Regions from separate parts of the Candidatus Enterococcus palustris genome, predicted to be linked through region 2. Evidence: a T-box and tRNA genes for the amino acid it is inferred to sense, from the RefSeq annotation. Region 2 holds a T-box; the other holds one or more tRNA genes.
What was found. The T-box of region 2 lies ahead of tyrS (tyrosine--tRNA ligase). A T-box ahead of a tRNA ligase gene usually reads a tRNA of that ligase, here a tRNA-Tyr.
Positions count from the first base shown of each region.

Region 1: it has a tRNA-Tyr gene. The T-box ahead of tyrS (tyrosine--tRNA ligase) is inferred to sense a tRNA for this amino acid. The anticodon was not compared.

Region 1 is NZ_CP147244.1:973,117-988,271, reverse strand. It holds gene gndA (NADP-dependent phosphogluconate dehydrogenase) at 35-1,456, shown strand; gene A5821_RS04650 (response regulator transcription factor) at 1,606-2,292, shown strand; gene A5821_RS04645 (HAMP domain-containing sensor histidine kinase) at 2,304-3,806, shown strand; rRNA gene A5821_RS04640 (16S ribosomal RNA) at 4,429-5,989, shown strand; tRNA gene A5821_RS04635 (tRNA-Ala) at 6,073-6,145, shown strand; rRNA gene A5821_RS04630 (23S ribosomal RNA) at 6,333-9,244, shown strand; rRNA gene rrf (5S ribosomal RNA) at 9,341-9,456, shown strand; tRNA gene A5821_RS04620 (tRNA-Asn) at 9,464-9,537, shown strand; tRNA gene A5821_RS04615 (tRNA-Ser) at 9,585-9,673, shown strand; tRNA gene A5821_RS04610 (tRNA-Glu) at 9,689-9,760, shown strand; tRNA gene A5821_RS04605 (tRNA-Val) at 9,773-9,845, shown strand; tRNA gene A5821_RS04600 (tRNA-Asp) at 9,855-9,928, shown strand; tRNA gene A5821_RS04595 (tRNA-Phe) at 9,943-10,015, shown strand; tRNA gene A5821_RS04590 (tRNA-Tyr) at 10,019-10,099, shown strand; tRNA gene A5821_RS04585 (tRNA-Trp) at 10,109-10,179, shown strand; tRNA gene A5821_RS04580 (tRNA-His) at 10,193-10,265, shown strand; tRNA gene A5821_RS04575 (tRNA-His) at 10,297-10,369, shown strand; tRNA gene A5821_RS04570 (tRNA-Gln) at 10,384-10,455, shown strand; tRNA gene A5821_RS04565 (tRNA-Cys) at 10,490-10,560, shown strand; tRNA gene A5821_RS04560 (tRNA-Leu) at 10,577-10,660, shown strand; gene A5821_RS04555 (bacterial Ig-like domain-containing protein) at 10,737-13,151, shown strand; gene A5821_RS04550 (PadR family transcriptional regulator) at 13,222-13,767, opposite strand; gene A5821_RS04545 (MFS transporter) at 13,890-15,089, shown strand.
Region 2 is NZ_CP147244.1:1,261,057-1,276,211, reverse strand. It holds gene A5821_RS06010 (YerC/YecD family TrpR-related protein) at 64-378, opposite strand; gene tyrS (tyrosine--tRNA ligase) at 746-2,014, opposite strand; T-box leader at 2,067-2,270, opposite strand; gene tyrP (tyrosine-tyramine antiporter) at 2,653-4,059, shown strand; gene tdc (tyrosine decarboxylase) at 4,124-5,977, shown strand; gene nhaC (Na+/H+ antiporter NhaC) at 6,119-7,492, shown strand; gene A5821_RS05985 (helix-turn-helix domain-containing protein) at 7,554-7,982, opposite strand; gene A5821_RS05980 (serine/threonine-protein kinase) at 8,106-9,275, shown strand; gene A5821_RS05975 (DUF5067 domain-containing protein) at 9,383-9,898, shown strand; gene A5821_RS05970 (AI-2E family transporter) at 10,179-11,222, opposite strand; gene A5821_RS05965 (Y-family DNA polymerase) at 11,487-12,785, shown strand; gene A5821_RS05960 (hypothetical protein) at 12,782-13,123, shown strand; gene A5821_RS05955 (YdcF family protein) at 13,255-14,469, opposite strand; gene A5821_RS05950 (sensor histidine kinase) at 14,745-15,155, opposite strand, start outside.

The DNA.
Region 1 (15,155 bases), 290 kb from region 2:
GAAGTTCTTTTCTAAGATAGTGGGAGGATACAAGATGACAAAACAACAATTTGGCGTAGTCGGAATGGCCGTAATGGGGAAAAATTTAGCCCTAAATATCGAGAGTAGAGGATATTCAGTTGCTCTATTTAATCGTACAGGTTCAAAAACAACGGATGTCGTTGAAGAACATCCAAATAAAAATTTTAAAGCGACTTATACAATTGAAGAGTTTGTAGACTCTATTGAGAAACCTCGCCGTATTATGTTGATGGTTCAAGCTGGTTTTGCAACAGATGCGACGATTCAAGAATTATTGCCTCATTTAGATAAAGGGGATATTTTGATCGACGGCGGGAATACATTCTTTAAAGATACAATTCGTAGAAATGAAGAATTAGCTAATTCAGGAATCAATTTTATCGGAACGGGTGTTTCAGGCGGTGAAGAAGGTGCGCTTAAAGGACCTTCAATCATGCCGGGTGGTCAAAAAGAAGCGTATGAATTAGTAGCGCCAATTTTAGAAAAAATTTCAGCGAAAGCCGAAGATGGTGAACCTTGCGTTACTTACATTGGTCCAAATGGTGCGGGGCATTATGTTAAAATGGTACACAATGGAATCGAATACGGTGATATGCAGCTGATTGCTGAGTCTTATGACTTAATGAAAAATATCCTTGGTGTTTCCGTTGATGAGATGGCTGAGATTTTCAATGAATGGAACCAAGGCGAATTAGATAGTTACCTTGTAGAAATCACAGCAGATATTTTAACACGCAAAGATGATGAAGGAACTGGCAAACCAATCGTTGACGTGATTATGGATGCAGCTGGTAATAAAGGAACTGGTAAATGGACAAGTCAAAGTGCATTAGATTTAGGTGTCCCATTACCACTGATTACAGAATCTGTATTTGCTCGTTTCATATCTGCATATAAAGAGGAACGGGTAAAAGCAAGTAAAGTATTGGCAAAACCCGAAGCTCCTGCTTATCAAGGCGATAAAAAGGAATTGATCGAAAAAATTCGTGAAGCTCTTTATTTTAGTAAAATCATGAGTTACGCGCAAGGTTTTGCACAATTACGTGTTGCATCTGAAGATTACGAATGGGATTTACCGTTCGGTCAAATCGCTAAAATCTGGCGCGCAGGTTGTATCATCCGTGCTCAATTTTTACAAAAAATCACAGATGCATACGATAAAAATCCGACAATCGAAAACTTATTATTAGATGAGTACTTTATTGATATTACGAAAAAATATCAACAGTCTGTTCGTGATGTGGTATCGATCGCTGTTCAAGCCGGTGTACCAGTTCCAACATTCGCTTCAGCGATTGCTTATTATGACTCTTATCGTTCAGAGCGTTTGCCAGCAAACTTGATTCAAGCTCAAAGAGATTATTTTGGTGCTCATACGTATCAACGTACTGATAAAGAAGGCACTTACCACTATAGTTGGTATAACGAAGAATAATAAGTTGGAAAACCATGGGATCCAAAGATTTCTCATGGTTTTCTGTCTGTTATTAAGGAGAAAACAGGTTGTTACTAGCTTTTTGAGTTAAAAGTGGGTATAATAGGTAGGCTTTAAGATAGCTTTTAAAGAGAAAGGACAAATAACCAATGAGTAATATTCTAATTATTGAAGATGAAAAGAACTTAGCGCGTTTTGTAGAGTTGGAGCTGAAACATGAGGGTTACACGACAGAGGTTCACTACAATGGACGTACTGGTTTAGAAGCGGCTTTAAATAATGATTGGGATGCTATCCTTTTAGATTTGATGTTGCCTGAATTGAATGGACTTGAAGTTTGTCGCCGTGTACGCCAAGTGAAAAACACACCGATTATTATGATGACCGCACGTGATTCTGTAATTGATCGTGTCTCTGGCTTAGATCATGGAGCAGACGACTACATTGTTAAACCATTTGCTATTGAAGAATTATTAGCGCGTTTACGCGCATTGCTTCGCCGAATCGATATCGAAGGTGACAAAAATGTAGCGAAGCAAACCACGATCACATACCGTGATTTAACAATCGAAAAAGAAAACCGCGTTGTGCGCCGCAATTCAGAGATGATCGAATTGACAAAGCGCGAATATGAATTACTTCTAACTTTAATGGAAAATGTAAATGTTGTCCTAGCCCGTGATGTACTATTAAATAAAGTCTGGGGTTACGAAACAGAAGTCGAAACAAACGTTGTCGATGTCTATATCCGTTATCTGCGTAATAAAATTGATGTTCCAGGCGAGGAGAGTTACATTCAAACTGTTCGTGGAACAGGTTATGTGATGCGCTCGTGAAATCAATAAAAATGAAAAAAGCAACAAAAAAAGAACTGAAGGGGCCTTCTTTGACAATCAAGTGGGCTTCTGCAAGTTCTTTCTTCATATTTGTTGTATTCACTATATTCGCTGTGATTACTTATAAATCATCCGTTAATTTGATTGTTGAAAAAGAACGTGAAAATGTAGAAAGAACGGTCGCTGAAGTAGGCAACCGATTAGCTAATGCAGCAGAAAATTTGACGATCTCAGATGTTTATGAAAAATTAAAGACCCCAAGTGTTAATGAGAATGACCTGGACAGCAAAAAACTTTCTGTAGAAGGATCATTGATGGAAATGGATAGCATGATTTCTGAATTAGGGCAACCTGCCTTATTCCTTTCGGTCTATGATACGAAAGGAACACTGATATTTGAAACACAGAAAGCGCAAAATCAGTTGCTAAAAAAAGAAAAACAATCTGCTGAGATTAAAACAATGGGGGATAAGACGGGTTTTTTGATGATTCAGCCTGTTCGTTCAAAAGATAATAGAGAGATCGTCGGGTATATCCAAGCATTTTATGAGTTATCTTCTTTTTACGATATTAGAAATCGTTTATTGTTGACATTGTTTGTACTAGAAATAATCTCATTGATTTTAAGCAGTATTCTAGGTTTTATCCTATCATCATACTTTTTAAAACCATTGAAAGTGTTAAGGGACACAATGGATACTATTAGAAGAGATCCTCAATCAGATATTCATATGCCGGATATTCATTCAAATGATGAGTTAGCGGATCTCGCAGAAATCTTTAATGAAATGTTAGATCGGATGAGACGCTATATTGAACAACAAGAGCAGTTTGTAGAAGACGTATCTCATGAATTGCGTACACCAGTTGCAATTATTGAAGGTCATTTGAGTTTGCTGAATCGTTGGGGGAAAGAAGACCCAGAAGTTTTGGATGAATCTTTAGAAGCCAGTTTGCAAGAAATAGTTCGTATGAAGAGCTTAGTTCAAGAAATGTTGGACCTATCCCGGGCGGAACAAGTAGACGTTCAGTATTCAAACCACACATCAAATGCGAAGCAAGTAGTGTACCAAGTGTTCAATAACTTTAAAATACTATATCCAGATTTTGTTATCACTTTAGATGACGACTTATTGCACGAAGTAACTTTAGGTATTTATCGTAATCATTTTGAACAACTGCTGATTATCATTTTAGATAATGCGGTGAAATATTCAACAACACGGAAAGAAGTCCATATTTCTATTTCGAAAACGTTGAATGAGTTTGAAATTGCTATTCAAGATTTTGGTGAAGGGATACCAGAAGAAGACTTGGAGAAAATATTTAATCGCTTTTATCGCGTTGACAAAGCGCGCGCTCGTAATAAAGGTGGGAATGGCCTGGGGCTGTCGATCGCCAAGCAACTAGTAGAGAACTACAAAGGAAGAATAGATGCCGAAAGTGTTGTCCATCAAGGCACGATATTCCGAATTTATATTCCAATAGTAGATAAAGGTGAAATAGTAGAGTAGGAGCAGGTAAGCTCCTGCTTTTTTCTTTAAGCGAATAATCTGACTGTTATGATTTGCAACATAGCGGAAAAAGCGAATGCTTAGATGAAGTTGAAGAGATTTGTTCGCTAAAGAAAAAAAGAATGAAAAATAGGCATTTTCTAGTTGCTTTTTGCGATAAGACTTGTTATATTTATACATGTTCTTGTGATTGCACTTTATAAATATAAGAGAGAAAAAAATGTTTTTTTTCCTCTTGACGAGTGAGATACAATCATGATAGAATAACAAAGTTGTTGAAATAAAACAGCTAAAGAAACTTGAAAAATCAGGAAAAAAGTTGTTGACAAATAACAAACAACCTGATAAACTAATGAAGTTGTCGCGAAACATTCGATAACATCAAGCAGAAAAAACTTTGAAACTTTTTTTTAAAAAGTGTTGACATCAAATCGAAGATTTGATATGATGTAAAAGTTGCTGCGAGGTAACACAGTAGACCTTTGAAAACTGAACAAAGTAAGACGAACCAAATGTGTAGGTTGTTTTTACAACGGTAAAAACAAACAACAATTTTTAACAAAGCGAAGCAATATGCTAGCAAACAAATGAGCTTAACAATCTTCGGATTGTGTTCAACTTTTATTATGAGAGTTTGATCCTGGCTCAGGACGAACGCTGGCGGCGTGCCTAATACATGCAAGTCGAACGCTTCTTTTCTACCGAGTGCTTGCACTCATTTGAAAAGAGGAGTGGCGGACGGGTGAGTAACACGTGGGTAACCTACCCATCAGAGGGGGATAACACTTGGAAACAGGTGCTAATACCGCATAACAGTCGACACCGCATGGTGTTGATTTGAAAGACGCTTTCGGGTGTCACTGATGGATGGACCCGCGGTGCATTAGCTAGTTGGTGAGGTAACGGCTCACCAAGGCCATGATGCATAGCCGACCTGAGAGGGTGATCGGCCACACTGGGACTGAGACACGGCCCAGACTCCTACGGGAGGCAGCAGTAGGGAATCTTCGGCAATGGACGAAAGTCTGACCGAGCAACGCCGCGTGAGTGAAGAAGGTTTTCGGATCGTAAAACTCTGTTGTTAGAGAAGAACAAGTAGGAGAGTAACTGCTCTTACCTTGACGGTATCTAACCAGAAAGCCACGGCTAACTACGTGCCAGCAGCCGCGGTAATACGTAGGTGGCAAGCGTTGTCCGGATTTATTGGGCGTAAAGCGAGCGCAGGCGGTTTCTTAAGTCTGATGTGAAAGCCCCCGGCTCAACCGGGGAGGGTCATTGGAAACTGGGAGACTTGAGTGCAGAAGAGGAGAGTGGAATTCCATGTGTAGCGGTGAAATGCGTAGATATATGGAGGAACACCAGTGGCGAAGGCGACTCTCTGGTCTGTAACTGACGCTGAGGCTCGAAAGCGTGGGGAGCAAACAGGATTAGATACCCTGGTAGTCCACGCCGTAAACGATGAGTGCTAAGTGTTGGAGGGTTTCCGCCCTTCAGTGCTGCAGCTAACGCATTAAGCACTCCGCCTGGGGAGTACGACCGCAAGGTTGAAACTCAAAGGAATTGACGGGGGCCCGCACAAGCGGTGGAGCATGTGGTTTAATTCGAAGCAACGCGAAGAACCTTACCAGGTCTTGACATCCTTTGACCACTCTAGAGATAGAGCTTTCCCTTCGGGGACAAAGTGACAGGTGGTGCATGGTTGTCGTCAGCTCGTGTCGTGAGATGTTGGGTTAAGTCCCGCAACGAGCGCAACCCTTATTGTTAGTTGCCATCATTCAGTTGGGCACTCTAGCGAGACTGCCGGTGACAAACCGGAGGAAGGTGGGGATGACGTCAAATCATCATGCCCCTTATGACCTGGGCTACACACGTGCTACAATGGGAAGTACAACGAGTCGCTAGGCCGCGAGGTCATGCAAATCTCTTAAAGCTTCTCTCAGTTCGGATTGTAGGCTGCAACTCGCCTACATGAAGCCGGAATCGCTAGTAATCGCGGATCAGCACGCCGCGGTGAATACGTTCCCGGGCCTTGTACACACCGCCCGTCACACCACGAAAGTTTGTAACACCCGAAGTCGGTGAGGTAACCCTTGTGGAGCCAGCCGCCTAAGGTGGGATAGATGATTGGGGTGAAGTCGTAACAAGGTAGCCGTATCGGAAGGTGCGGCTGGATCACCTCCTTTCTAAGGAATATTACGGAAACTTACACATTCGTCGACACTTTGTTCAGTTTTGAGAGGTTTACTCTCAAATTAATAAGTACCACGGGGCCTTAGCTCAGCTGGGAGAGCGCCTGCTTTGCACGCAGGAGGTCAGCGGTTCGATCCCGCTAGGCTCCATTAGTAACCAATGGGTTACTAGTATTGTTCATTGAAAACTGGATATTGAAGTAAAAAAGTAATCAAAACAAACCGAGAACACCGCGTTGAATGAGTTTTTTAATTAAAATAGTTCGAATGCTTATTTTATTGGTGACGCCTCTATCGCTAGAGAAACGAACCAAACAAACTGACCGTAAGGTCATAAGGTTAAGTGAATAAGGGCGCACGGTGGATGCCTTGGCATTAGGAGCCGATGAAGGACGGGACTAACACCGATATGCTTTGGGGAGCTGTAAGTGAGCTATGATCCAGAGATTTCCGAATGGGGAAACCCAACATCTTTTATAGGATGTTACTTGCCAGTGAATACATAGCTGGTTAGAGGTAGACGCAGAGAACTGAAACATCTTAGTACCTGCAGGAAGAGAAAGAAAATTCGATTCCCTGAGTAGCGGCGAGCGAAACGGGAAGAGCCCAAACCAACAAGCTTGCTTGTTGGGGTTGTAGGACTCCGTTGTGGTAGTCTGTCAAGATAGTCGAAGAACCTGGAAAGGTTCGCCAAAGTGGGTAATAGCCCCGTAGACGAAATGTTGGCAACACCTAGGAGGATCCTGAGTACGGCGGAACACGAGAAATTCCGTCGGAATCCGCGGGGACCATCCCGCAAGGCTAAATACTCCCTAATGACCGATAGTGAACCAGTACCGTGAGGGAAAGGTGAAAAGCACCCCGGAAGGGGAGTGAAATAGATCCTGAAACCGTGTGCCTACAACAAGTCAAAGCCCGTTAATGGGTAATGGCGTGCCTTTTGTAGAATGAACCGGCGAGTTACGATTGCATGCGAGGTTAAGGTGAAGAGCCGGAGCCGCAGCGAAAGCGAGTCTGAATAGGGCGAATGAGTATGTAGTCGTAGACCCGAAACCATGTGATCTACCCATGGCCAGGTTGAAGGTGTGGTAAAACGCACTGGAGGACCGAACCCACGTACGTTGAAAAGTGCGGGGATGAGCTGTGGGTAGCGGAGAAATTCCAAACGAACTTGGAGATAGCTGGTTCTCTCCGAAATAGCTTTAGGGCTAGCGTCGAAGTTAAGAATGATGGAGGTAGAGCACTGTTTGGACTAGGGGCCCATCTCGGGTTACCGAATTCAGATAAACTCCGAATGCCATTCATTCATATTCGGCAGTCAGACTGCGAGTGATAAGATCCGTAGTCGAAAGGGAAACAGCCCAGACCACCAGCTAAGGTCCCAAAATATATGTTAAGTGGAAAAGGATGTGGGGTTGCACAGACAACTAGGATGTTGGCTCAGAAGCAGCCACCATTTAAAGAGTGCGTAATAGCTCACTAGTCGAGTGACCCTGCGCCGAAAATGTACCGGGGCTAAACATATTACCGAAGCTGTGGATCACACCTCTGGTGTGATGGTAGGAGAGCGTTCTAAGGGCGTTGAAGGTCGATCGTGAGGACGGCTGGAGCGCTTAGAAGTGAGAATGCCGGTATGAGTAGCGAAAGACGGGTGAGAATCCCGTCCACCGTATGACTAAGGTTTCCTGGGGAAGGCTCGTCCGCCCAGGGTTAGTCGGGACCTAAGCCGAGGCCGATAGGCGTAGGCGATGGACAACAGGTTGATATTCCTGTACCAGTTGTTTTTGTTTGAGCAATGGAGGGACGCAGGAGGCTAAGGAATGCATGCGACTGGAAGTGCATGTCCAAGCAGTAAGTCTTGAGTAGAGTCAAATGCTTTACTCTATACGGACAAGCTGTGATGGGGAGGGAAATAATAGTACCGAAGTTCCTGATGTCACACTGTCAAGAAAAGCTTCTAGTGAGAAAACAACTGCCCGTACCGTAAACCGACACAGGTAGTCGAGGAGAGTATCCTAAGGTGAGCGAGCGAACTCTCGTTAAGGAACTCGGCAAAATGACCCCGTAACTTCGGGAGAAGGGGTGCTGACTTCGGTCAGCCGCAGTGAATAGGCCCAAGCGACTGTTTATCAAAAACACAGGTCTCTGCAAAATCGAAAGATGAAGTATAGGGGCTGACGCCTGCCCGGTGCTGGAAGGTTAAGAGGATGGGTTAGCTTCGGCGAAGCTCAGAATTGAAGCCCCAGTAAACGGCGGCCGTAACTATAACGGTCCTAAGGTAGCGAAATTCCTTGTCGGGTAAGTTCCGACCCGCACGAAAGGCGTAACGATTTGGGCACTGTCTCAACGAGAGACTCGGTGAAATTTTAGTACCTGTGAAGATGCAGGTTACCCGCGACAGGACGGAAAGACCCCATGGAGCTTTACTGTAGCTTGATATTGAGTGTTTGTACCACATGTACAGGATAGGTAGGAGCCGATGAACCCGGAACGCTAGTTTCGGTGGAGGCGCTGGTGGGATACTACCCTTGTGTTATGAACCCTCTAACCCGCACCACTTATCGTGGTGGGAGACAGTGTCAGGTGGGCAGTTTGACTGGGGCGGTCGCCTCCTAAAGAGTAACGGAGGCGCCCAAAGGTTCCCTCAGAATGGTTGGAAATCATTCGCAGAGTGTAAAGGCAGAAGGGAGCTTGACTGCGAGACTTACAAGTCGAGCAGGGACGAAAGTCGGGCTTAGTGATCCGGTGGTTCCGCATGGAAGGGCCATCGCTCAACGGATAAAAGCTACCCTGGGGATAACAGGCTTATCTCCCCCAAGAGTCCACATCGACGGGGAGGTTTGGCACCTCGATGTCGGCTCGTCGCATCCTGGGGCTGTAGTCGGTCCCAAGGGTTGGGCTGTTCGCCCATTAAAGCGGCACGCGAGCTGGGTTCAGAACGTCGTGAGACAGTTCGGTCCCTATCCGTCGCGGGCGTTGGAAATTTGAGAGGAGCTGTCCTTAGTACGAGAGGACCGGGATGGACTTACCGCTGGTGTACCAGTTGTTCTGCCAAGGGCATTGCTGGGTAGCTATGTAGGGAAGGGATAAACGCTGAAAGCATCTAAGTGTGAAGCCCACCTCAAGATGAGATTTCCCATTTCTTTAAGAAAGTAAGACCCCTGAGAGATGATCAGGTAGATAGGTTGGAAGTGGAAGTGCAGTGATGTACGGAGCGGACCAATACTAATCGGTCGAGGACTTAACCAAAGTAACGAAATAAAAAAGTTTTTTCGGAATGTTTGATTACTACTTCAATCCAGTTTTGAGTGAATAATCACTCAACTTAATAGTAACAACACCCAGTGTGGTGGCGATAGCGAGAAGGATACACCTGTTCCCATGCCGAACACAGAAGTTAAGCTTCTTAGCGCCGATTGTAGTGAAGGGTTTCCCTTTGTGAGAGTAGGACGTCGCCACGCTAATTATTCCGGCATAGCTCAGTTGGTAGTAGCGCATGACTGTTAATCATGATGTCGTAGGTTCGAGTCCTACTGCCGGAGTTCCTTAATATAGGATTTATGAGTAATATTTTGCTTCTTTTAACTCTGGAGAGTTGTCCGAGAGGCCGAAGGAGCATGATTGGAAATCATGTAGACGGTGAACGCTGTCTCAAGGGTTCGAATCCCTTACTCTCCGTATTAAGTTTTTATTGGCCCGTTGGTCAAGCGGTTAAGACACCGCCCTTTCACGGCGGTATCACGGGTTCGATTCCCGTACGGGTCATTTATATTTATTGGAGGTTTAGCTCAGCTGGGAGAGCACCTGCCTTACAAGCAGGGGGTCGGCGGTTCGATCCCGTCAACCTCCATTAAATTACGGTTTGGTAGTTCAGCTGGTTAGAATGCCTGCCTGTCACGCAGGAGGTCGCGGGTTCGAGTCCCGTCCAGACCGTTTCATTAATTTTTGGCGCAGTAGCTCAGTTGGTAGAGCAACGGATTGAAGCTCCGTGTGTCGGCAGTTCGATTCTGTCTTGCGCCATTTGGAGGAATAGCGAAGTGGCTAAACGCGACGGACTGTAAATCCGTTCCTTAGGGTTCAGTGGTTCGAATCCACTTTCCTCCATTACATAGTAGGGATATAGTTAAACGGTATAACTACGGTCTCCAAAACCGTCATTGTGGGTTCGATTCCTACTATCCCTGTTAATAGTTTATGGCGATTGTGGTGAAGTGGTTAACACAGCGGATTGTGGTTCCGCCATGCGTGGGTTCGATCCCCATCAGTCGCCCTTAGCTTTTAAAATTATCATATGCTTTATGGCGATTGTGGTGAAGTGGTTAACACAGCGGATTGTGGTTCCGCCACGCGTGGGTTCGATTCCCATCAGTCGCCCTTAGTTCTAATATTGGGGTATAGCCAAGCGGTAAGGCAACAGGTTTTGATCCTGTCATGCGTTGGTTCGAATCCAGCTACCCCAGTTTTCTCTAATAGAGAATGTTTCATTTATAATATGGCGGTATAGCCAAGTGGTAAGGCAGAGGTCTGCAAAACCTTCATCACCGGTTCAAATCCGGTTACCGCCTTGCAAATTTATTTCATGCCGGCGTGGCGGAATTGGCAGACGCGCTGGACTCAAAATCCAGTGCCCGCGAGGGCGTGCCGGTTCGACCCCGGCCGCCGGTATAAAAGATAAGCCAACGTTGGTGAAACGTTGGCTTGTTTTTTAATATTTTAATACATTAGTTAAAAGGAGGTTATTATGAGGAAAATAAGAGTTTATTGTTTATTTATCTTGCTAGTTGGCTATATTAGTCCAATCATTGTAAGCGCCGAAGAGATCAACGAGTATAAACTAGATGAATCTGCAGAACAACACATAGAAAACAGTTCAGAAAAATTCAGTACATACGATAATGAAGCAGAAGAAGTTATGCCTCAGAAAGAGAGTACATTAGATACTTCAAGAAGTGTGCCTGAAGTATCTAATGAAATAAAAGAAGAAAAAAGTGGGAAAGTAATTGTTGCCTCAGGAATGTTCGGAACGAGTAAATGGCAAATAGATAATTCTGGAGCTTTACATATAGGTAGTGGTGACTTTATAAATACTAGAAATAGTTCACCTTGGTTTCCATATAGAAATCAAATTAATAAAATAGTTTTTGATGGACCTGTGAAAGCTAGCAACAATTCCTCAAATCTTTTTTCTAATTTAGATCGAGTTGTCGAATTTGAGAATCTTGGTGAGTTTGATACAAGTAATGTTACTCTAATGCGAGATATGTTTTCAAATACAAGTAGCTTAGTAAGTTTAGATTTATCTCATTTTGATACAAGCCGAGTAATTGATATGGGATTCATGTTTTCTTACGCAAGCAGTTTAACAAACTTAAATTTATCAAGTTTTAATACAAGCAATGTAGTTTATATGAGAAGTATGTTCTTTGGGACGCAAAATATAGATCATTTAGATTTATCAAACTTTGACACAGGTCATGTAGAAGATATGAGTGGTATGTTTATGAGAAGTGGAGTAAAAAACTTCGATATCAGTCGTTTTGATACAAGTAATGCAACAGACATGAGTGGTATGTTTAGTGGTCTTGATTTGGATGGTTTAGATCTATCTCATTTTGATACAAGCCAAGTGACAAACATGTCAGCTATGTTTGGCTGGAGTCAAATAACGAACTTAAATGTTTCTAGCTTTGAAACAGCTCAAGTCAAAAACATGGATGAAATGTTTACAGGGACTCAAATAGATAGTGTAGACTTATCCAGTTTTTATATAAATAATGTGAAGAATATGAATAATATGTTTAGTGGTAGCCAAATAAATAGTATCGATATATCTAATTTTGATACAAGTAAGGTAGTTTATATGTATGAAATGTTTGCACGTATGAGTGAACTTAAACATATCAATCTTGGCGAAAATTTTCAATTTAAAGATGGAGTAACATTACCTTCTCCAAGTAATATTTTACCTTATTATGGAAAGTGGCAACGAGATCATGAAGGAATAGTCTATACATCAGAAGAATTAGCAAATCAATATGATGGTTTAACAATGAAGGGAAATTATTATTGGGCAGAAAAACGGCCCAAGTTAGAAGTCAGAGACTCTACAATTTATACGGGAGACGAATGGAATCCACGAAATAATTTTATTTCAGCTGCTGATGAAGAGGGGAATACCCTTTCATTTGATCCAGCTATGACTACTGATACTGTAAATACTGAGTTCCCAGGAACCTATGAAGTTACGTATACAAATAACAGTGTGTCTAAAACAATCATAGTGACTGTAAAAAAAAATCTAGAAACGATCGAGGCTGAAGATACTATCATTTATGTTAATGATAGGTGGGAAGCAAAAGATAGTTTTCTCTCAGCTACTAATAGAGATGGAGAGAGTATTGAGTTTAATGCTAATATGACTGCAGATACTGTGAATACTACTATTCCTGGAACGTATCCTGTAACTTATAAAAATGGAAGATCATCAAAAACAATTGAAGTGATTGTAAAAGAAAATAAAGAAAGTATTTATGCTAAAGATTCTCTTATTTATGTTGGAGATAACTGGGAAGGGTATGACAGTTTTGTATCAGCAACTGATAAGGATGGAAATGAATTATCTTATAATGATTCCATGCTATCTGGAGAAGTAGATACTAAAGTACCAGGGATATATAATGTTGATTATACTAATGGTGAAGCTACAATTAAAATAACGGTCACTGTCAAAGATAACCTAGCTAGTATTCAGGCTAACGACTCAACTATTCATGTTGGTGACAATTGGCATGCAGAAGACAATTTCAAAGGGGCAACAGATAAAGCGGGGAATCAGCTAAGTATCAAAGATATAACCGTTACTGGAAAAGTCGATACCTCAAAAGCAGGTAAGTATGAAATAACATATGCTTATGATCAAGTTTCGTTGACCATTTTTGTGTTTGTTGAGGAAAATAATGATCAGAGCAGCATTGACAAGAATAACTTCGGAGATAAAATGGATAACAATTTAAAAAATGAAAATAGTACTAAAAAGAATACTAATCATGTACTTCCTAAAACAGGCGAGCAAGTCCATATGTTGTCTATAGTATTTGGTCTATTTATTTCTATGTTATCTGTTATCATGTTGAAAATAAGAAAAAAAGTTTTATAGTGCGTAAGAAAACGTAAAAAAGAGGAAAGACACTCAGTTGTTTTTCCTCTTTTTTGGTGCACAAATAGTATCAGATACTAAGCTTTTTTGAGAATAGTTGTTCCACCTGTTCTTCCGCCCATTGACACCATCTCAGTTCTTCTTCACAAATACGTATTCTTCTTTGGATGACAAGGAAACGCCCAAAGTTTCTGTTCTGTTCAACAGGATCACTCAACTGTTCTATTTGTTCTTGCTTTTCTTGGTTTTGCTTTAAAATTTTCAGCTGATGCTGTCTTCTTTCAAAAAGTAGCCCTTTGACTGTGTGTTTATCTAGAATAGAAGCAACATAGATTTTAGCTAGAAATTCGTCTTTTTGAGAGGGCTCCTTGGTTTCTTCTTGAATCCAGAGATTAACAACTTCTTCTCCTTTTTTGGTCAAATGATAAATCTTTTTTTGAGTATGTGTGTCATCAGTTTCTACCGATACATATTCGTCTTTTAAAAGTTTCGCCAGAGAAGTGTAAATTTGACTGTGATGGGCTTCCCAAAAAAGAGCAAGGTATTGCTTTAATTCATAACCAGTACAAGGTTTTCTAACTAACATACAAAGTAAAATATAACTAAGAGTATTCATTGAAGCTAGTCTCCTTTTATTTTTTTCTTTATTATACCATAAAAATATATGTATTAATAAACATGTAAATATTGACATGTTTATTTTTTTGTAGTATCTTTTTATAGAAAGAAGGGAAATAAATGGAAGAAACAGGTATTTTAGAGGAACAAGTGGAGATAGAAACTAAGGCGGGTTTGCGATCGGCATATGCAGTGGCATTTACATGTATGATTGCATTTATGGGAATTGGTTTAGTTGATCCTATTTTGAAAACAATTGCTAGACAATTAGATGCAACGCCAGCTCAAACAACTTTATTGTTTACGAGCTACATGTTGGTGACAGGAGTCATGATGTTGTTTACTGGTTTTATTTCTAGTCGAATAGGTGCAAAGAAAACATTGATTTTTGGACTTATTATCATTATAGGATTTTCATGTTTAGCTGGTTTTTCTGAAACAATTGAAGGACTGATTTATTTACGTGCGGGCTGGGGTTTAGGAAATGCTTTATTTATTTCAACTGCTTTATCAGCTATTGTGGGTGTGTTAGCCGGGCAAACAGAGAAAGCAATTATTATGTACGAAGCATCTATGGGACTTGGAATGGCTATTGGTCCGTTGCTTGGTGGTGTATTAGGAAGCATGTCTTGGCGTATGCCATTTTTTGGTGTAGCTACTTTGATGCTTATTGCAAGCTTTGCGATTGGTCTTTTATTGACTCCTATCGCTAAACCAAAGAAAAAAGTTACTCTTTGGGCAGGGATCAAAGCTTTAGGTAATCATAAATTACGTTCAGTTGGCATTATTGCACTACTATATAATTTTGGTTTCTTTACCTTATTAGCATATGCACCATTTTTACTGGAAGGATTTTCTGAAATGCAAATTGGATTTGTCTTTTTTGGTTGGGGCGCATTATTAGCTGTTGCATCGGTATTCATTGCACCTATTTTAGAAAAACAGATCAATACGTATCGTACGATTTTACTTGCATTATTTTTATTCTTTGCGTGTTTGTTCTTTATTGGCTTCAGCGCCCAAAAACCTGGATTGGTTGCAGCAGGCGTTATCATGGCAGGCTTTTTCCAAGGTCTGATCAATACACTTTTGACAACGATTGCTATGGAGATACCTGAGATCGAAAGAAGTGTAGCATCATCTTCTTATAGTTTTATTCGTTTTTTTGGCGGAGCGATTGCGCCATTTATTGCTGGTAAGCTAGCGGAAATTTGGAATACAAGTATACCCTTTTATTTTGCTGCCTTTATGGTTCTAATAGGTCTTGTATTTGTGGTCGTTCATAATCAATATTTTGCTACAGAAGAAGAGTATGAATAGAAGAATTTAAAAAACGCAGCATCTCTGAGAACTTCGAAGATGCTGCGTTTTTACTAATATTAGTAT
Region 2 (15,155 bases):
AAAGTTAAGGAATGAGCTTAACTTTTAGAACTTCTAATTATTTTGTAAAATAATACTATTATTCTAATGATGCAATTCTTCGCCATCTTGTTCATCGATCCTATGGACCATTTCAAGTAATCCGCCATTACCTTCATCAATAATTCGTTTCACTCTAGAAATCGTTGTAGTGCTGCTGCCAGTAGCTTCCGCAATATCACTATAGGTTTTATTCAACAATAGTAACTTTGCAACTTCAAATCTCTGTATCATAGAATCCAATTCTTTTAATGTCATTAAGTCATCAAAATAATTGTAACAATCCTCCAATGTTTCTAAAGCTAATAGAGAGCGGAAAAACTCATCGCCGTGGCCGTCTTGTATCTTGTCGATTTTCATAAGTTCCTCCTAAATTTAAAAGCGGAACAAATCGTTTGATTCTGTAGAAAATTAGGAAATTTACTTTGAGACGCAAGTTGTCTCACTGCCAATTTATCTATTTTCCTAAGGATCGATTTGTGCAGCTATCTAATACAAATGATTAAGACTTTCTTATGAAAGTCTTGTACTGTTCATCATCAACTTAAATTCTTTCGTTGTAATTTTCAACATTAGTTCATAGTATTCAATGTGTTTCGTAGCAAGCATTTTTTATTATAAAACTTTTTTGTATTTTGTCCAGTAAATTGAATAAATAAATGTAAAAGGGTGAAGTAAAACTGATTTTCAGTTTTACTTCACCCTTTAGAAATAGACTAACTATTTTTTACTTAGAAAGTAATTTCACTAAAGTGTATTGTTTTTTCCCTTTGCGAACAATAATGAATTTTCCGTCAAAACTGTGCTCTGCTGTAACAATAAAGTCCAACTCTTTAATACGATCACCATTGATCGAAATCGCACCGTTTGAGATGTCTTCTCTCGCTTGGCGTTTAGATGGTTCAATGCCAAGTTCGATCAACCAATCAACAAGGTTTTGATCAAGTGATTCTGTTTCGACAGTCGGCATGTTTTTAAAGCCTTCTTCAATTTGTTTTGAAGTTAGATTTTTTACGTTACCTGAGAATAATGCTTCTGAGATTGCTAAAGCATCATTTAAATCTTCTTCACTATGCACGAATTTTGTCATTTCTGCAGCTAGTACGCGTTGTGCTTCACGTAAATGTGGTTCAGTTTCTACTTTAACTTCTAATGCATCGATTTCTTCTTTTGTTAAGAAGGTAAAGAATTTCAAGTATTTGATTACGTCACGGTCATCTTGGTTAACCCAGAATTGGTAGAACTCGTAAGGTGTTGTTTTTTCAGGATCTAACCAAACGGCACCGCCAGCTGTTTTCCCAAATTTTGTACCATCCGCTTTTAGCATCAATGGAATCGTTAAACCAAAGGCTTTTGCATCAGCACCTTCTTTTTTACGGATCAAGTCAAGACCTGCTGTGATATTGCCCCACTGATCAGCGCCACCGATTTGCATGCGAACGTCGTTGTGTTGGAATAAGTGTAAAAAGTCCATTGATTGTAGAATTTGGTACGTGAACTCTGTAAATGAAATCCCTGTTTCTAAACGGCTTGCTACGATATCTTTGGCAAGCATTGTATTGATGTTGAAGAACTTACCGTAATCTCTTAAGAAATCCAACAAAGTAAGGTTGTGTGTCCAATCGTAGTTGTTCACTAAAGTTAGTGTGTTATCTGTGTCCACTGCAAATAATTTTTCCATTTGTCTTGTTAAAGAATCAACATTGTGCTGAACAGTTTCCATTGTTTGTAATTGACGTTCTGTTGTACGTCCACTCGGATCACCAATTGTACCAGTAGCCCCACCAATTAAAATAAATGGATGGTGTCCAAATGCTTGGAATCTTTTTAACATCATAAAGGGAATCAAATGCCCGATATGCATACTGTCTCCTGTAGGGTCCACACCGCAATATAGTGAAATGCTATTGGTTTCAACGTATTCACGCAAACCTTCGCTATCTGTTTGTTGGTTGATGGCGCCACGCCACTCTAATTCATCAATAATGTTTGTCATGTCTCTTCTTCCTCTCCTAAATAAAATAAAAAACGCCCCATAGGCTCAATGCCTATGGGACGAACTTCGCCGTGTTACCACCCAAATTGTATACGAAAAACTCATATACCTCTCAAATCTGTATCGTAGATAGACGCCTACTTACGGTAGGAAACTAAAAGTGTAATTCACAAAAAATGTATATGCCAACTCTCACTAAATGTTGACTCTCTGAAATAGGGACATTCTTGCTACTTCGCTTTATTAAAGTTTGATATGTTATTTTGTAGCAATTTTACGACAAATAAACCAACTTGTCAAATACTTCTTTTTTTCTTTTATTATTTTTAAATGAGCTCTTTCTCATATAATCGGACTTCACTTTAATCTAGGTTTTTCGAAAGACGGAAGGGTCAAATAGGATTTCTGACAATTGCGAACGACCTTTTTACAAAAAGCTGTTTTATGCGATTTTTTCACATAAATGCTTTAGCGTAGCGCAGTGCTGACGCGCTGTATAGAGTACATAAATCTTAAATAACGGGCTTTTTTTTTAATTCTACTCTTTTTGACTTGGGGCTAAAAGCTACCTATACTTTGGGAGTGATTTCACATGTGGGAAACAAAAAATAAATTTAATCAGGAGGTCAAATAGAAACATGAATAAGAAATTGTCATTATTTGGATTAATCGGAATTACCATGGCCTTTTTTGGAACGGTTCGTAGTGTTCCAACATTAGCATCAACGGGATGGGCGCAAATTTTTTATATGTTGATCGCAGCTTGCTGCTTTGCCTTACCAATTGCTTTGATTTCAGCAGAACTTTCAACTGGCTGGCCAGAAGAGGGCGGACCGCAAGTCTGGGTTCGTAATGCGTTTGGTGAAAAATGGGGTTTTGTTACGTCATGGTTATTATGGGTACAAATGTTTTTCGGAATGGTAATGGTTGCTTCAACTGTAGGTGTACTACTTGGTTACGTAATCGACCGTCCAGACCTTGGACATAATAATTTATTCATTTTTATCATGATCTTGATTTCTTATTGGGGCATTACACTATTGAACTTGAAATTTGATATGGTCAAAATTGCAGGTGACTGGGGTGCTGTGATCGGTGTTTATATTCCTTTTGTTGCTCTAGTTGTTTTAGGAATGATGTACATGGCAAAACACGGCATCAACCAAGAGAGTTACTTAGGTCATTTTGAAGCAAGTAAATTATTACCTGACTTTAGCGATTTAGGTAGTTTACCAACTTTGACAGGAATTATCTTCATTTTTGCTGGAGTAGAAATTTCATCTGTTCATGCAAACAATATCGATAATCCAAAACGGAATTATCCAATTGCTGTGATTGCTTCTGTTTTACTATTAGTTGTGTTTAACTTAGCAGCTGGTTTAAGTGTAGCAGATAGTGTACCAGCCGGAAAAATGGAACTTGCCAATATCACGCAACCATTTGTGATCATGACACAAGATCTTGGGATTCCAGCGATTTTCAATAATATTATTTCTTTGATGATTTTAGTGGGTGTATTAGTTCAATTGAGTGCGTGGGTTTTAGGTCCAAGTAAATCAATGATCAAAGTAGCAGAAGAAGGAAACTTACCACCATTCTTCCAAAAACGTAATGCAAAAGGAATTCCAATTGTGTTTGTTATGATCCAAGCGATTGTCATTTCACTTGTATCGTTCTTATATGTTGTTGTACCAGATATCAGTGCGGCATTTTTGATCATCACGATCACAACAACGATCCTTTATTGTGTCGTATATCTACTGATTTCACTTTCAGCGATCAAATTACGTTACAGTATGCCAACTGTGAAACGTCCATTTCGATTAGGAAGTAAAGGCAATGGTTTGATGTGGTTTGTTTCAGTTCTAGCGATCGTGAGTGTGGTTGTTACGATTCTAGTCAGCTTGATTCCGCCAACTTCAGTTCCTCAAAGTGGACATGTAGCTTATATTATTTTCCAAGTGGCGGCAACTGTTATTATGATCGGTATTGCATTGTTCATTTATAAGAGAAAGAAACCAGAATGGAAGAAAACAGATAAATAAGAAAGAACGATTAAAACTAAACTTTTTAGCATGATCAATTATGAAACTATTGGAGGAAAATATCATGAAAAATTTCAATACTGATGATACAAATTTAAAAGCATTATTTATAGGCGACAAAGGTGAAAACGTTGATTTATTCAAAGAGCTATTAAATAAAATGATCGATGAACATGTGGGCTGGAGACAAAATTACATGCCGCAAGATTTACCAGTGATTTCACCACAAGATAGAAGTTCTAAAAGTTTCCAAGAAACAGCAGACAACATGAGAAGTGTTTTCAATGTATTATCTTCTCGTTTACGTACCGAATCACTTCCATGGCACTCAGCAGGTCGTTTCTGGGGGCATATGAACGCTGAAACATTAATGCCATCAATTATCGCCTATACAACTGCAATGCTTTGGAACGGTAATAACGTGGCGTATGAGTCATCACCTGCAACGTCACAAATGGAAGAAGAAGTTGGGTTAGAATTTGCTACATTGATGGGTTATGAAGATGGCTGGGGTCATATTGCGGCTGATGGTTCGATCGCAAACTTAGAAGGTCTATGGTATGCCCGCAATATGAAATCTTTACCATTTGCTATCCAAGCTGTAGTACCAGAAATGGTTGCTGGGAAATCAGATTGGGAATTATTGAATATGTCAACAACAGAAGTCTTAGATATTTTAGATCAAGTACAAGACCAATTTGACGAAATCAAAGCTCAATCAGCCCGCAGTGGTAAGAACTTAGACAAATTAGGTAAATGGATCGTTCCTCAAACAAAACATTATTCATGGCTGAAAGCTGCTGACATCATTGGGATTGGTTTAGATCAAGTTATCGCTGGTGAAGTAAACAGTGAATACCGTATGGATATTGACAAATTAGAGGTACAAATCCGTGATTTAGCTGCACAAGGAATTCCGACTCTTGGAGTTGTTGGTGTGGTTGGTTCAACAGAAGAAGGACAAGTCGATCGTATCGATCAAATCATTGCTTTACGTGATAAATTAGCCAAAGAAGGCATCTACTTCTATGTACACGTTGATGCAGCATACGGTGGCTATGGACGTTCAATCTTCTTAGACGAAAACGATCAATTTATCGAATGGGATAAAATCGAAGAAGTTTATGCCAAACATAACATCTTCCAAGAGAAAAATGATTGGTTGACAAGAGAAGTTTATGACTCTTTCAAAGCAATCGAACAAGCTGAATCTGTCACGATCGATCCACATAAAATGGGCTATATCCCTTATTCAGCTGGTGGTGTTGTCATCAAAGACATCCGTATGCGTGACGTGATTTCTTATTTTGCAACTTATGTATTTGAAAAAGGCGCAGATATTCCAGCTTTACTTGGCGCATATATTCTTGAAGGCTCTAAAGCTGGTGCAACGGCTGCAGCTGTTTGGACAGCACATAAAGTCTTGCCGCTTAACGTAACAGGTTACGGTAAATTGATGGGCGCAAGTATTGAAGGAGCATATCATTTCTATCACTTTATCGACGGATTAGAATTCAAAGTCGGCGATAAAACAATCGAAATCCATGCTTTAACAAAACCAGATTTTAATATGGTGGACTATGTATTCAATGAAAAAGGCAATACTGATCTTGTGAAAATGAACAAATTAAACCACGATTTCTATGACTATGCTTCATACGCAAAAGGTGGATTATATAACAACGAATTCATTACATCTCATACAGATTTTGCTATCGAAGAATACGGCCACAGCCCATTTGAATTTGTAAACAGCTTAGGATTCTCTCGTGCTGAATGGGAACGTGCGGACAAAGTAACGATCTTACGTGCTGCTGGTATGTCACCATACATGAATGATAAAGAAGTTTTTGACGAATATGCAGAAAAAATCAAAACAGCGATCCAAGAAAAATTAGAAGCAATCTACGCTGAATAAACGATTGTAAATTGACCACTGTGGGTGTGACAAAGCGAAAAATTTGCTTTGTCACAGCTGCAGCTTTTCTATAAAAAATAAATGAAAGAAAATGAATAAGAATATTCATCGACTTTCTACGAAAAATGTGAGGAACAATGTATGAAAAAATATCAAGTGAATTTTAATGAAGCTGTTTTCTTATTAGTAACATTGCTGTTGATGATCGGTATTAGTATTATTGGTTTTGGTATTCCGGCTCATGTTGCGATCTTGATTGCGATTGGTTATTTACTTTTGTTTGCGGTGTATAAGAAATTTTCTTGGGATTTCATCCATGACGCTCTGATTGATGGTGTTTCTTCTGGTATTATTCCAATGTTGATTTTTATTTTGATTGGTGCGTTGATCAGTGTTTGGATTGCAGCAGGAACGATTCCAACGATCATGGTTTTAGGTTTTTCATTCTTATCAGTGAAATTTTTTATTCCGACTGTTTTTATAGTTTGCGGAATAGTAGGCGGCGCTGTTGGCAGCTCTTTTACAACGATTTCAACGATTGGGATCGCTTTTTTAGGAATGGGTAGTTTAATTGGGATCGACCCTGCACTGACAACAGGTGCAATCGTTTCGGGGGCTTTTTTGGGCAACACGATTTCACCGCTTTCAGATACAGTGAATTTAGCCGCAGCGATTTCAGAAGTTGATTTATTTGAACATTTGAAAAATACATATAAAACAGCAGTTCCAGCAGCGGTACTTTCGTTTGGCTACTTTTTAGTTATGGGATTGCGCTATGATGGTGCCTTAGATAGCACAAGTATTCATGATATCGTCAATACTTTAAATAACAATTTTACGATTTCTTTGATTGAACTGATTCCGTTGGCACTTTTGTTTGTCTGTGCTTGGAAAAAAATTCCAGCTATTCCTACATTACTGTTGAGTATCTGTGCCTCACTCATGTTGATGTTTTTTACGAATGCACACTTTTCATTCGTAGAAACAGCCGATATGATCCAAAATGGTTTTGTTTCTCACACTGGTAACGCACAAGTAGATGAACTGCTTTCTAGAGGTGGGATTCAAAGTATGATGTGGTCAGTATCGTTGATTATTTTGGCCCTAGCTTTAGGCGGATTATTAGTGAAAATGGAAATTATCGACTGTTTGCTTCAACGTTTTGAATCAGTAATCAATTCTCGACACAAATTGATTTTTCTTACAATGATGAGCTCTATCGGAATCAATGTATTAATCGGTGAACAGTATCTTTCGATCATTTTACCTGGAAAATCCTTTATCAATAAATTCAAAGAAAAGAACGTTCCGTTGACCCAGTTATCTAGAGGCTTGAATGATGCAGGTTCAGTGGTGAATCCATTGATTCCGTGGGGTGTGAGCGGTGTGTTTATCTCAGGAACGTTAGGTATTGCAACAATCAATTATCTGCCTTATGCGGTATTTTGTTATGTTTTACCGATCTTGTCATTTTTAGTTACGTTGAGTAGCAAAAAGAAATCAATAAAAGGCTAAATAAAAAATACAACATTATCCTTTTACGAGGATAGGTTGTATTTTTTTGTTTAATTGTTGGCTACTCACCAAAAGTTTTCAGTCCTTGATCATATAAGTAATCGTCGATCTCTGAAATCGTCAAGCCATGAGTGATACCATAAATCACTACAGCATCCCAAGGGTGTTTAGGGTAGAGTTGAGCATAGCTGGTTTTTTTCATCAAATCATTGGTTTCCTCTAAGTCCAAATTTAAGCCGATTGCTAAAGCAACCATTTTTTCTCTAGAAGGATTTCTTTTCCCGTCGAAATACTGATAGCCTGTCGCTTCAGTAATTCCAGCTTTTTTTAATACCGTACTTTTTGTCAACTGCTTATCGATCAGCCACCGATTTAAGTAATCTTTCAAGGTTTTGTCAATTGTATAATCCTGAGTTTCAGACAGAGCTGTTTGAAAATTTTCAGCTTTTTTTAATGAGTGAAGTAATGTATCTGTATCTTTTTCTTGCATGCCAAGATCTCCTATATTTAAAATATCCTATTGCTATTATACATGGTTTTTCATTAAGAGCGGACGTATTTTATTGATTTATTTGTTATAATTAAAAAAGTAAACAAAAATTGGAGTGTAAAAATGGGAAACATAAATAATTCAGGTCCATTTTCGTATAAAGAAATTGAACCGCTAACAGATAAAGCCAACGGACCGCTCCTTGTAAGGAAAAATGATACAAAGGAGTTTTTTGTAAAAAAATGCTATCCGCTTTATTTAGCGGATAACTTGACCACACTACAACAAATCAAGCAAACTAATTTACCTAAAGTTCAGGAAGTTCTGATTGAAGGGGATCAACTCTATCTATACGAAGAATTTATTCACGGTAAAACATTGACGGAAGTCATTAGCTCTTCAGAAGTGATAGAAACAGAAACAATTTTAAAGATGACACTTTCGTTATTAGATGCCTTAATAGCTCTTCATGATAAAGGATTAGTTCATCGTGATGTGAAACCTGGGAATATTATGTTGACCAATGACGGTATGCTAAAATTGATCGATTTTGATGCGGTGCGGGTATTTGATGGCGCGAAAGACACGGATACGATTCAGCTAGGAACAGTTGGATTTGCTTCACCTGAACAATTTGGTTTTGCTGAATCAGATGCAAGAAGTGATCTTTATTCGGTAGGGGTAGTAATCAATATTTGTTCGGTCAAAGAATATCCTAAAAATAAGCTAAGTTCGGATCCTTTTCTACGCGAAATTATTTTGAAGGCGACACGGTTTGATCCTAAAGATCGTTATCAGTCAGCAGTAGAAATGAAAACAGTGGTTAGAGAAAAATGGAAGCAATGGGTAAATGAAACGCATCATAATGAAGACAGGCTTGTTTTGGATAACCGAGAAAACAAGAATGAGAAGACTGATATGGACGAACCAAATAACGTCAAAACGCCTATTAGGTCATTCTTAAGAAAATATGTACCGGGATTTCGTACAGATCAGCCGTGGAAGATGACATTGGCGATTATTTATTATGTTCTTATGTTAATGGGACTACCAGGAATGGTCTATGAGGCAACTTCAATGACTGAAAAATTATTACGGACAATCGAAGGCTTTACTATATTTGTTTTGCCTGTGTTGTTACTTACTAACTTTATGAACTTTCATGAAAAAATACCTTTGCTTCATTCAAAAAAACTGATTTTGCGAGGACTTGGTTATGGTTTATTAGCTGTTGGCTGGCTGATTTTTTTTGTGTTATATCTTCTAGTGACAAATGGTGGAGCGAAAAGGTAGTTGACCGACTATCTACTTATCACTATGCAAAATGCATAAGATTCTTCTTTGATTATTCAGTAGTATAAATGTGTACTAACGGACTAAATAACAAAGGAGACAAAAAAATGAACGTGAAGAAAATTATTTTGATCGGTGTCGGTGTTTTAGTAGTAGGTGGTGTTCTAGCTAATATGGGTTCTGATTCTAAAGAAGACACAACGAAAAAAAAAGAGGCAACGACAAGTAAGGTTACTAAAAAACAAGAATCAGAAGTTCCTGCTGAAACAGATGCTGGTGATTTAGGTGATTATCACGTTGCTATCAAGGAACTATCGTTTGCAAAAGATTACAACGGAGAAGACGTAGGTGTGATCGATTATGAATTTACGAATAACAGCGATAAAAATGCAATGTTTTTAACGTCGATCACAACGAAGGCTTTTCAAAATGGTATTGCGTTGCAGTTAGCAATTATGTCAGAATCTGGGTATGTAGATTCAATGACTGAGATTCAACCAGGAGCAACACTGAATTTAAAAGTTCCTTATAAGTTAACGGACATGACAACACCAGTATCGGTTGAAGCAACGAAATTATTCAGTGATAAAGTGAAATTGACAAAAGAGTTTATCTTACAGTAATTTGAAATCTTCAAAAGGGTTGAACAAAGGTGGTTCAGCTAGCATTTTTTTCAGTAGAAAATGACTAGTTTTTAGCTTCAAAGGGAGCAAAGGAATTGGATAATATTCCTTATATATGGCCGTGTATTGGGTTTATTGGAACAGGTAGCTAGTTAAGATAGAGTTATTTGGTCCGAAATCAATTAGTCTTTGCTGCCTGACTGATTTTCCAAATACGAAAACAGCCAAAGCCACAAGAAAGTGAACGTCTGGATTATCTCCAGTCGTTCACTTTCTTTTTTTATTCATTTGACGAATTAGAGAGTTTATCGATGTCGGAATGGATTGGTTTAACTTTTAAGATATCTAAAAAGAAAGTAAAAATTGGAATACCGACAATCAATCCCCAAACACCGAATAGTCGCTCGCTGATCAATAAAATGACGAAGGTATAAAAAATCGGTAAATCCGTTTTACTGGACATAAATTTAGGATTCAATACATAAGACTCGAATAAATGGACAACAATAATGACGACTAAAATATAGATAACATCATTGATGCCGCCTTCAGAATAAGCAATAAAACTTAGTGGAATACAAGAAATGATCACACCTGCAACGGGAATCAAACTCAAAATAAAAATCATGATTGCTAAACTTGGTAATTGAGTAAAACCGATCAAAGCCAGACAAACCGTTGTAATACCAGTATTAACGACAGCAATAAAAAATTGAGCTTCCATCACGACGCCAAAGGTATTCACAAACTTATCTGCAAAAAAGTAAATATCTTGAAAGAACCAGTCAAAATCACTCTTTAAAAATAACTTAGAAAACTCTGCCATTTGTTTTTTCTCGATCATAAAAAAGAAACTTAAAATAAAAGAGAGGACAAAGGAAAGTCCAATAGAACCGATATCTTGAATATAACGTAAGAGCGTACTTGCACCATTTTGAATTTGGGTCATCAAGTTAGATTTTTCTATATATTCATTAATTATCATCAATAATTGATTGTGACTATCAGTTGGATTTTGATAAAAATGTACAACAGAATTATACATTTGGACTGTTTGATGAATCAGAACCGGCATATACTTTGTTATAGCCAGATAAACTAAAAAGACAATCAAAGAATAGGTTGCTAAAACAAGTATGAGCGACGGTATTTTTAAAAAACGCTGAACAAATTTTACGAAATGAAGTGCTAAAAACGTAAAAATAAAAGTTAATAAAATCATTGTGATCATGCTTCTAGCTAAAAATAAAATAAAGATAACAACAGCTAAAACGAAAAAACGTCTTAATCGTTCATTTTGAATAAACTTTTCATAAATCGACATGGCTTTCACTCCTTTTAATGAATGATTTGTACCCTTTACATATAAGGGAACAAATCAATAAGAGCAAAGACTCACCTTATACTCTTAATAATAGTACATATTAAGATAACTATAATGCTTTTTTGCATATTAAGATAGCAGTTTCCTTTATAATTCTAAAAAAATTATTTTTTATCAGTCAAAAATTTAAAAAGTTGTTCCCCTTTACAAAAGGAACGTATGTTCGTATAATTGGTTATGAAATAAACCAAGGAGAGGGTTACTATGTTTTTTGATTATGAAAAAGAACCTAGAAGAGTGATTTTTTGTATTGATGTAAAATCCTTCTATGCTTCAGTTGAGTGTGTCGCTAGAGAGTACGATCCGATGGAAAAAATGTTGGTCGTGATGAGTCATGCTGAAAATACTGGTGGTTTAGTTTTAGCTTCTTCTCCGAAAGCCAAAGAAGTCCTTGGCATCACGAATGTAACACGCAAATATGATGTACCAAATCACCCAGATCTAGTGATTGTCCCGCCACGAATGAATGAGTATATCAAGGAAAACATGAAAATCAATGCAATTTATAAGGAATATGTAGCAGAAGAAGACTTACATATTTATTCGATCGATGAATCGTTTTTAGATGTGACAGCTAGTTGGAGATTGTTTGGACAAACACCCATGGCACTAGCACAAATCATCCAGCAAAGAATCAAAAAAGAAACTGGCTTGTCGATTACGATCGGGATTGGTGATAATCCTTTGTTAGCCAAATTAGCTATGGATATTGAAGCTAAGCACAATGAGCAACGAGTAGCTGAATGGCATTATGAGAATGTTTCTGAAAAAGTTTGGACAATCGATCCCATGACTGAAATGTGGGGAATAGGTCAGCGACTGGCGAAACGCTTAAATAATCTGGGGATTCGTTCCATTTACGATTTGGCTCATGCTGATTTGAATAGTCTTAAAAGAAACCTAGGAATCATCGGAGAACAGTTGTATGCTCATGCGCACGGCATCGATCGAAGCCGCTTATCCGAAAAATATATCCCAGAAGAACGATCATACAATAATTCTCAGATTTTGATGCGAGATTACTTGAGACAAGATGAGATTGAAGTTGTGATCCGGGAAATGGCAGAGCAAGTGGCAGCTAGACTGAGGAAAGCGCATTGTCAGACTGAATGTGTTCATTTATCTATCGGATTTTCAAGAGCTAGTAAGGCAGGGGGCACAGGATTTTCAAGGCAAATGAAAGTCCCGCTGACGAATAGCAGTAAAGTATTGATTGAATACTGTCTAATGATATTTAGACAGCACTGGCACGGTGAGGAAGTACGACATATTGGGATTACTTATTCCAAACTGAATTATAATACTTATGTACAACTGGATTTATTTCATGAGCCGGATGAACAACTAAAAGAACTAAAGTTAGATCAGCTGATTGATGAGATTCGTCAACGTTTTGGCTATGTTTCGCTGGTTCATGCAAGTTCAGTTTCATCTGGTGGTACAGCAATTTCAAGAGCATCATTAGTTGGTGGACACGCTGGGGGAATGGAGGGCTTGCAATGAGCAAGGAACGGGATTACTATTTTGAACAGTACCAAGATCGAAAAATGAAGAAATGGGCAGGCTTTTATTTATCTGAACATACGGCAATCATTGAACAAGAGAAAAAAAGACAGCCAGCTGAAAAAAAGAGTCAAATGAGTTGGCTGGAGATTGATGAAGTATTAGCTCTAGCTTTTCAAAATCAAGTTGAAGTGAACATTCAAAAAGAAGAATTGGATAGCGAAGGGAATTACGGAGCGGATATTATTGGAAAGATTCAGGGACATGATGAATTAGGAATTTATGTAGATGGTCATAAGATTGGTTATGATGAGATTCGTCACGTACAGCTTCATTAAAGAAAAACGAGGTTGAGGCAAAAGCACCTAGCTCCCAGAAATAAGAAGGAATTCACGAAAATTATTCTTCAAATTTTGTGAATTTCGGCTTATTTCCGAAGGAGCTGCTTTTTTTCCACCGTTTTTTGATTTTAGGTAGTAGGAACTAGGAAAAACTCAGCTAATGCTAAGAGAATCATCATCAAAGCAATCAACCCACATATAATCATGTGACGTCGTTTGTGCATCATTACGATCGCGATAAACTCTCTTAAAAAAGCATTTGGCAAGAAATAAAGAGCAGTTTTGGCTCCAATACCATCTGCTTTCAGATTAGCCATTTTGGCAAAAAGACCCGCACGAAATAAGTGGAAATTATTAGTAGTAAAAATCGCATGAAAGTCTGTCCCGCCAAAAGTTGCTTCCATGATTTCTTTAGAGAATTTCATATTTTCTAAAGTATTTTTTGAATTTGTTTCAACTAAAATATCCTCTTCAGGAATACCTTTTTCAATGGCATAATGTTTCATGGCAAGACTTTCTGCAATATGTTCATCATCACCTTTTCCGCCGGACATAAGGATTTTAGGTGAATTCAAAGTAGCGCGGGTTTGGGCTTTATAAAATTGAACTGCCTTTTCGATCCGTTTTCCTAAAAGTGGGGGGACTGTTTTCCCATCAATTAAACCAGAGCCTAAAACAATAATAAAATCTTGCTCATATTTTGGCTGATTAAACTGATAAATCATCGAAATCGTTAAAAAATTGTAAAAAACAACGGAAAAATAGAACATAGATAAAGGTAAAATACCAAATAATAAAGATGCCCAAGATGGTAAAACTCGAGAGGAATAATAATTAACGATCAAAAAGACTGTCAAGCCAATCGCTAAAAGCAAAGTCAATAGGTTGGCTAAAGAATGACCTTCTTTACGCATCACAACGATAGCATTCCAATACAAGAAAACAACTAAGGCATAAAGTCCGATAAATAGAAGCAACAACAAGAAAATACCAGTGATCCCTGCTAAAATGAGCAATACTGGATCTGTTGTTCTAACCAGTAAAGAACCCAAATAGGTCATACCAATAACTAGAAATAAATTAAATACTAACCCATTTACCAGTCTGCGCTTTTCTTTAAAATAACAAAAAAGAAAAAGTAGTAAAAAAAATGACGGGATCAAAAAGTAGTACGTATGAAGTCGTACTTCTAAATGAATGACATAGACAATAAAACAAATTGAAAACCAAAGCAACTCATAAAATTTCCAATCTTGGTTTACCTTTTTTTGGCGCCATTTCGGGATCATGAATACGCCGATAAGATAAATAATACCAATAAAAATACTAAAATAATTCCCCATAATAGAACTCCTTCAATAAATGATTTCCATCTTAGTATAACGAAAAATGAGAGAAAAAAATACTATAAGGCCTAATTAGATATCTTGATTGTTGCCGTAAAAAATAGACGTGAGTGAGACAAAAACTAAAAATCGGTTTTGTTTCGGGCCTTAAATCCAAAGAAATGGCGAGAAAAAAGCAACTCCTTCGGCTTATTACTTGGAGTTGAACGCTTTTGTCTCGACCATGTGAAATTTGGATAAACACTTCTGTTTCAATCTTGTCCATTTTAATGTTATTTAGATGAATGGACCGGAAATGTTATTAAGAAGCTTGTGCCATGACCTTCTGTAGATTCTAGTGAAAGATGCCATTCATACTTTGCAACGATCGAGGTCACTGCGAATAAGCCCAGACCAGTCCCTTCATCGGCAGATTTCGTTGTAAAAAAAGGTTCAAATATTTTTTCTTTTAATGCAGGTGGAATTCCTGAACCATTATCAGAGATTTCCAATGTCACAAAACTGTCAATGTGACTCATTCGGTGACTGTCCGTTTTTAATAGATCTGTTAGTTCTTTTGTGGCAGGAGCAACAGTTACTTGAATCTTCTGAGGTTTATTTGTATTGTCTTTTGTTGCTTGATAAGCATTTGTAATCAAGTTATAGATTAAATTTTGTAAATCTGTTTCTTCTAATTTAGTTGT